2 regions of the Kitasatospora sp. NPDC087271 genome follow, and region 1 is predicted to be linked to the other one. Evidence: predicted binding sites of a transcription regulator. Region 1 holds the regulator's gene; the other holds the start of a gene.
What was found. The regulator HspR, encoded in region 1, represses chaperone genes until heat shock. The targets are predictions, from matches to a motif close to TTGAGNNNNNNNNNCTCAA.
Positions count from the first base shown of each region.

Region 1 (3,377 bases):
ACGACATCGGCCGCGCCCGCGAGCACGGCGAGGTCACCGGCGGCTTCAAGTCCGTCGCCGAGTCCCTGGAGACGGTCGTCGCCAAGCTGGGCCTCCAGCAGTTCGGCAAGGAGGGCGAGCCCTTCGACCCGACCATGCACGAGGCGCTGATGCACAGCTACTCCTCGGACGTCACCGAGGACACCTGTGTGCAGATCCTCCAGCCCGGCTACCGCATCGGCGAGCGGATCATCCGCCCCGCCATGGTCGCCGTCGCGGAGCCCCAGCCGGGCACCCAGACCACGGCCGCGCCCGACGGCGAGGCGAAGTCCGGGGACGCGGACAAGTCCGACGGTGGTTCGGACAGCTGACAACCTGTGACAGCTGACAACCAGTGCGCTGCGGAGTCGTACGCCGGCCAGTACGGCGGCCGGCTCCGCAGCGCGCTGTCAACAGCGCCAGGTGAAGCGGCTGTTGACAGCGCAGCGACGATGGACATCGGGAGGTGGCGGCAGCTATGAGCAAGCGCAGCGAGCGAATCGTTGAAAAACGAATCGTTGAAAGGCGCGTGTTGCGCGGAGCGGCTGCCGAGCGGAGCGAGGTGGACGCATGAGTGGCAAGGACTACGTGGAGAAGGACTACTACAAGGTCCTCGGCGTGCCCAAGGACGCCACCGCCGCCGAGATCAAGAAGACCTACCGCAAGCTCGCGCGCGAGTTCCACCCGGACGCCAACAAGGGCGACGCCAAGGCCGAGGAACGCTTCAAGGACATCTCCGAGGCCTACGACGTCCTGTCCGACGAGAAGCGCCGCAAGGAGTACGACGAGGCCCGCAGCCTCTTCGCCAACGGCGGCTTCCGGGCCGGCGGCCCCGGCCAGGGCAACGGCAGCTACAACTTCGACTTCGGCGACCTCTTCAGCGGCAGCCAGAACACCGGCAGCGGCGGGCTCGGCGACGTCTTCGGCGGGCTCTTCAACCGCGGCGGCGGCCGGCAGGCCCAGCCCCGGCGCGGCGCCGACGTCGAGACCGAGGTGACCCTCGCCTTCGACGAGGCCGTCGACGGTGCGACCGTCCCGCTGCGGATGACCAGCCAGGCCCCCTGCCGCAGCTGCAACGGCACCGGCGCCAAGTCCGGCACCACCCCGCGGGTCTGCCCGACCTGCGTCGGCGCCGGCACCGTCAGCCGCGGTCAGGGCGCGTTCGCGCTCTCCGAGCCGTGCAAGGACTGCCGCGGGCGCGGAATGATCGTCGACGACCCGTGCGTCGACTGCCACGGCAGCGGCAGGGCCAGCTCCGCCCACACCATGCAGGTCCGCATCCCGGCCGGCGTCCAGGACGCCCAGCGCATCCGGCTCAAGGGCAAGGGCGCCCAGGGCGAACGCGGCGGACAGCCCGGCGACCTCTACGTCACCGTGCACGTCGGCCCGCACCCCGTCTTCGGGCGCAAGGGGGACAATCTCACCGTCACCGTCCCCGTCACCTTCCCCGAGGCCACCCTGGGCGCCACCATCGAGGTGCCCACGCTGAACGGGCCGGCCGTGAAGCTGAAGCTGCCCCCCGGCAGCGCCAACGGCCTCACCATGCGCGCCCGCGGCAAGGGTGCCACCCGCAAGGACGGCACCCGCGGCGACCTCCTCGTCACCGTCGAGGTCGTGGTGCCGCGGCACGTCACCGGGGACGCGCTGAACGCCCTGGAGCAGTACCGCGAGGCCACCGCCTCCGACGACCCACGAGCCGCCCTGTTCCGGGCGGCGAAGGGAGCGTGACGACCAGATGATCCCCGACAGCCCCATCGGCCCCGGCATCGGTGAAGGCCTGCCCGGCATCGGCTCCGGCCTGCCCGGCGACGGCCGCCGCACCCGGCGGCCCACCGCCCCGCCGCAGTACGTCCTCACCGAGGACACCCCGGTGTACGTCATCTCCGTCGCCGCCGAGCTCTCCGGCCTGCACCCGCAGACCCTCCGCCAGTACGACCGCCTCGGTCTGGTCAGCCCCGACCGCACCGCCGGCCGGGGCCGCCGCTACTCCGCGCGCGACATCCAGCAGCTGCGCGAGGTCCAGCGGCTCTCCCAGGACGAGGGCATCAACCTGGCCGGCATCAAGCGGATCATCGAGCTGGAGAACCAGGTCACCGCGCTCCAGTCCCGCATCGGCGAACTGGTCGACTCCCTCGAAGGCGCCACCAGCGCCCTCCAGCAGCGCGAGGCCGCCGTCCACGCCTCCTACCGCCGCGACCTCGTCCCCTACCAGCCCCCCACCCAGTCCAGCGCCCTGGTCGTCTGGCGCCCCAAACGCTGAGACTTGGCTGAACACCTCCGGCCGCCGGCTCCCCTCCACCCGGGGGGTGCCGGCGGCTTGATCGTGGTGAGAGAGTGCTGTCGAACAAATCTGGCCGCCCTCACCGATGCCACCCGATCTGGCATGCTGCACTGCGATTCCGGTATTGGTGCCCGGCAGGTAGTGCAGACACGGCCACGGCAAGGAGCCCGCAGATGAGTGGACGAGAACAGCCCAGTGCCGCCGCGATTGGGCCCTCCGTCCTCTCGAAAGAAGCGCGGGAGTTGTATCTGGCGGTCATCCGCGAGAACGGACGGCTTCCGAAGGACTCCGACCTCGCCAGGGCGGGCGGGGCCCAGGAGGAGCTGGTGGCCATAGGCCTTCTGGTCGCCGACACCGACGAGCCCGGTGTCCTCGTCGCGGTCGACCCCCAGCAGCTGTCCGAGAGCCTCTCCGTGACCTGGCAGCGCCAGGCGCTCGACCTGCTCACCCGCGCGTCGGCCCTCGCCACCGACCTCCACGACCTGACGGCCGCCTACCACTCACCGGAGCAGGCCGGCGGCGCGATCGAGTACGTGCGGGGGAAGGTGCTGATCAACCAGCGGGTGCAGCAGATCGTCGCCAGCGCCTCGGAGGAGATCCTCGCCGCCCAACCCGGCGGGCCGCGCCCGTCGGAGGCGCTCACCGGCATCCTCACCCGCGACCTCGAAGCCCTCCGCCTGGGCATCACGCTCAGGACGATCTACCATCCGAGCACCCGGTACCACGCTCCCACCAGGGAATACGTGGCCACGATAACCAAGGCCGGCGGACGGTTCCGGACGCTGGAGGAGCCCTACACGCGATTGATCGTCATCGATCGCCGAATCGCGGTCATCCCCATCGCCGAGGACCTCAATCTGGCCGCCTTCGTGCACGATCGGGCCGTCATCAGCTACCTGATCAGCGAGATCTTCGAGCGGAACTGGAGCCGGGCGCTGGACTTCGACGGCGCGCGCGCCGTTCCGCAGCAGGTGGTCTCCGGGATGCGGCAGACGATCATCGACCTCATGCTCGAAGGCGTGAACCACCGGGTGATCGCCCGCAGACTCGGCATCAGCGAAAGGACGCTCGCGCGGCA
Region 1 is NZ_JBIUYQ010000002.1:456,269-459,645, forward strand. It holds gene grpE (nucleotide exchange factor GrpE) at 1-350, shown strand, start outside; gene dnaJ (molecular chaperone DnaJ) at 589-1,746, shown strand; gene ACIO9K_RS05175 (heat shock protein transcriptional repressor HspR) at 1,754-2,278, shown strand; gene ACIO9K_RS05180 (hypothetical protein) at 2,473-3,377, shown strand, end outside.

Region 2 (3,377 bases), on a different contig from region 1:
CCACCACCAGCACTCTGCGTTGGCTGCTCACCGTGCCGCCGCTGTGGTTGTTGTCCTGCTGAAGTTCTGTCACGGTCACGCCACCGCCCCCAGGGCTGCGGGCCGGCCACCTGTGGGGATGGCGGGCTCCGCTCGTAGTCTTGTTCCGTCGTGGACTGTGCCGGGTCCGCCGTCCCGTCGTGCGTGCGGGTCGGCGGGCGGATTGTCGCCCGCCCACTTCTCCCGCGCACTTCGCAGCGTACGGACAGCGGATGCCTCCCGGCAGGTGGACCGGACGTTTCCGGCCCGTGGGCCGGCTGTCGGGCCGCCCTCGGAGCCCACTGCACGAGTGGGCACGGGCCGATACCTTACCCGGCGATTTTTCTCTGCGTAACGGTACGTATGCAGTCGAGTTGACGCCAAGTCGCCGGTCAGAGCCCCTGTCGGCACGCTCGCCGAAAGAAGGTCTGGACCAATATCAGGAATCCGGTCGACCGGTTTCCTGACGGTCTTCACCGGCTTTTCTCAGATGCCTCTCAGAACCTCGACGTAACGTGGCCACGACAACGCCCCGCAGGGCGGGATCCGCGGCGCGCGCCGGTACGTTGGGCACCTGGGTGAGGGGCCGGTGGCTGCCGGCGTGGAGCGGAGGGCGGCATGGCTGGACTGCGGCGAGGTGCCGGACGGGTCGGGGCGCCGCCCGTCGGCCCGCCGTACGGGATGCTCCGGCACGGTCTGCGCACCGGCGTCGTCGAGTGGCTGCTGGCGCGGGTGCCGACACCCCGGCGAAACCCCTTCACCCTCGGCTATCTCGCCGTGGTGGGCGCCACCACGACCTTTGCCAAACTCGCCGATCCGGAACTCGTGCAGCGGCTGCAGGAGGCCTCCAGTTCCGACGGCCACAACCTCCTGCAGCACCCCCTGCGCGCGCTGGTGCTCAGCGGCTTCTGGGTGGCCGGCGAGGTGTGGATGCCGTACCTGTGGGGATTCGCCGTCACCCTCGCGCCGCTGGAGCGCCGGATCGGCCCCGCCCGGGCGGCGGCGGTCTTCGCGATCGGGCACGTCACGGCCACGCTGCTGTCCCAGGGCGTGGTGATCACCGCGGTGGAGGCCGGGCGGATGGAGGCCGGGGCGCTGGACTACCTGGACATCGGCGTCAGCTACGGCGTGCTCACCTGTCTGGGTGCGGTGGCCGGGCTGCTGCCGTGGCGCGGGCGGCTGGTCGCGCTCGGCGGCGCCGGGCTCCTGATCGCCGAGCAGATCCTCACCGAGCGGGACCTGGTCACCGCCGTGGGGCACCCGGCCGCGGTGCTCACCGGGGTGGCGCTGTGGCGCTGGCTGCGCCGGGCCCAGGCCCGCCGGCCGCGGCCGAAGCCGCGGACGCGCCGGGTCGAGGCGCCGGCCGCGGGCTCCTCGCCCGCGCCGGGCGGCGCTCCGGTCCTGGACGTGCGCTGACCCTTCCGGGTGTCGCCCCCCGGGCGCTTTTGACGGCACTTCCCGCACCCTCCCCCCGCTCGCTCCACACCCGCTCCCGTTCGCTCACGGCGAACACCGCCTCGGGAACATCCGGCGCGCGCCAGGCCTTAGTCAGGTCGACTCAACTTCACTGACTGGGGAGAGATCATGGCATCGACGTCCACACCGCTCACCCTGCCCGTGCTGCCGCTCGACGACGAGGTCGTCCTGCCGGGCATGGTCGTCCCGCTGGACCTCAAGGACACCGAGGTGCGCGCCGCGGTCGAGGCCGCCCGCGCGGCGGCCACCGGCACCGGCAAGCCGCAGGTCCTGCTGGTCCCGCGGGTGGACGGCTCGTACGCGGCGGTCGGCACCCTGGCCACCGTCGAGCAGGTCGGCCGGCTGGCCGACGGGGAGCCGGCCGCGCTGGTGCGCGCCGTGCGCCGGGTCCGCATCGGGGCCGGCACCACCGGCCCCGGCGCCGCCCTCTGGGTGGAGACCACGCCCTTCCGGGAGTCCTCGGTGGACACCCCGGTGGCCGGCCGGGCCGCCGAGCTGGTCAAGGAGTACAAGGCGCTGTCCACCCAGTGGCTGCGCAGGCGCGGCGCCTGGCAGATCGTCGACCGGGTGGCCCAGATCGAGGGCGTCGGCGAGCTCGCCGACAACATCGGCTACGCGCCCTTCGCCACCGCCGAGCAGAAGCTCAAGGTGCTGCTGGAGGCCGACCAGGTCGCCCGCCTGGAGTACGCGCTGACCCTGCTGCGCGACCACCTCGCCGAGGAGGAGGTCAACGACACCATCCGCAAGGACGTCGAGGAGGGCGTGGCCAAGCAGCAGAAGGAGTTCCTGCTCCGCCGCCAGCTGGAGGCCGTCCGCAAGGAACTGGCCGAGCTCAACGGCGACCCGGCCGACGAGGAGGGCGACTACCGCGCCCGGGTCGAGGCCGCCGACCTGCCCGAGAAGGTCCGCGACGCGGCCCTCAAGGAGGTCGACAAGCTGGAGCGGGCCTCCGAGCAGTCCCCCGAGGGCCCCTGGATCCGCACCTGGCTGGACACCGTCCTGGAGCTGCCCTGGAACGAGCGCACCGAGGACGCGTACGACATCGCCGGCGCCCGCGCGGTGCTGGACGCCGACCACGCCGGTTTGGCCGACGTGAAGGACCGCATCGTCGAGTACCTCGCGGTGCGCAAGCGCCGGGCCGACCAGGGGCTCGGGCTGGTCGGCGGCCGGCGCGGCGGAGCGGTGCTGGCGCTGGTCGGCCCGCCCGGCGTCGGCAAGACCTCGCTCGGCGAGTCGGTGGCCCGCGCCATGGGCCGCACCTTCGTCCGGGTCGCGCTCGGCGGCGTCCGGGACGAGGCCGAGATCCGCGGCCACCGGCGCACCTACGTCGGCGCGCAGCCCGGCCGGCTCGTGCGGGCGATCAAGGAGGCCGGCTCGATGAACCCGGTCGTCCTGCTCGACGAGATCGACAAGGTCGGCTCCGACTACCGGGGCGACCCGGCCGCCGCCCTGCTGGAGGTGCTGGACCCGGCGCAGAACCACACCTTCCGGGACCACTACCTGGAGGTCGAGCTCGACCTCTCGGACGTCGTCTTCCTCGCCACCGCCAACGTGCTGGAGGCCATCCCCGAGCCGCTGCTCGACCGGATGGAGCTCGTCCGCCTCGACGGCTACACCGAGGACGAGAAGGTCGTCATCGCCCGCGACCACCTGCTCCCGCGCCAGCGCGAGAAGGCCGGACTGGGCGGCGACCAGGTCAGCGTCGACGAGGCGGCGCTGCGCCGGCTGGCCGGGGAGTACACCCGGGAGGCCGGCGTGCGGAACCTGGAACGCTCGATCGCCCGGGTGCTGCGCAGGATCGCCGCCCAGGCCGAACTCGGCGAGCGCGAACTGCCCGCCGCGATCGGCCCGGACGAGCTGCGCGCCCTGATCGGCCGGCCCCA
Region 2 is NZ_JBIUYQ010000010.1:175,237-178,613, reverse strand. It holds gene ACIO9K_RS19205 (response regulator transcription factor) at 1-73, opposite strand, end outside; gene ACIO9K_RS19200 (rhomboid-like protein) at 637-1,434, shown strand; gene lon (endopeptidase La) at 1,603-3,377, shown strand, end outside.
Region 2: lon (endopeptidase La) is a predicted target of HspR. The motif match lies at 1,562-1,580, and genes of this name have one in related genera.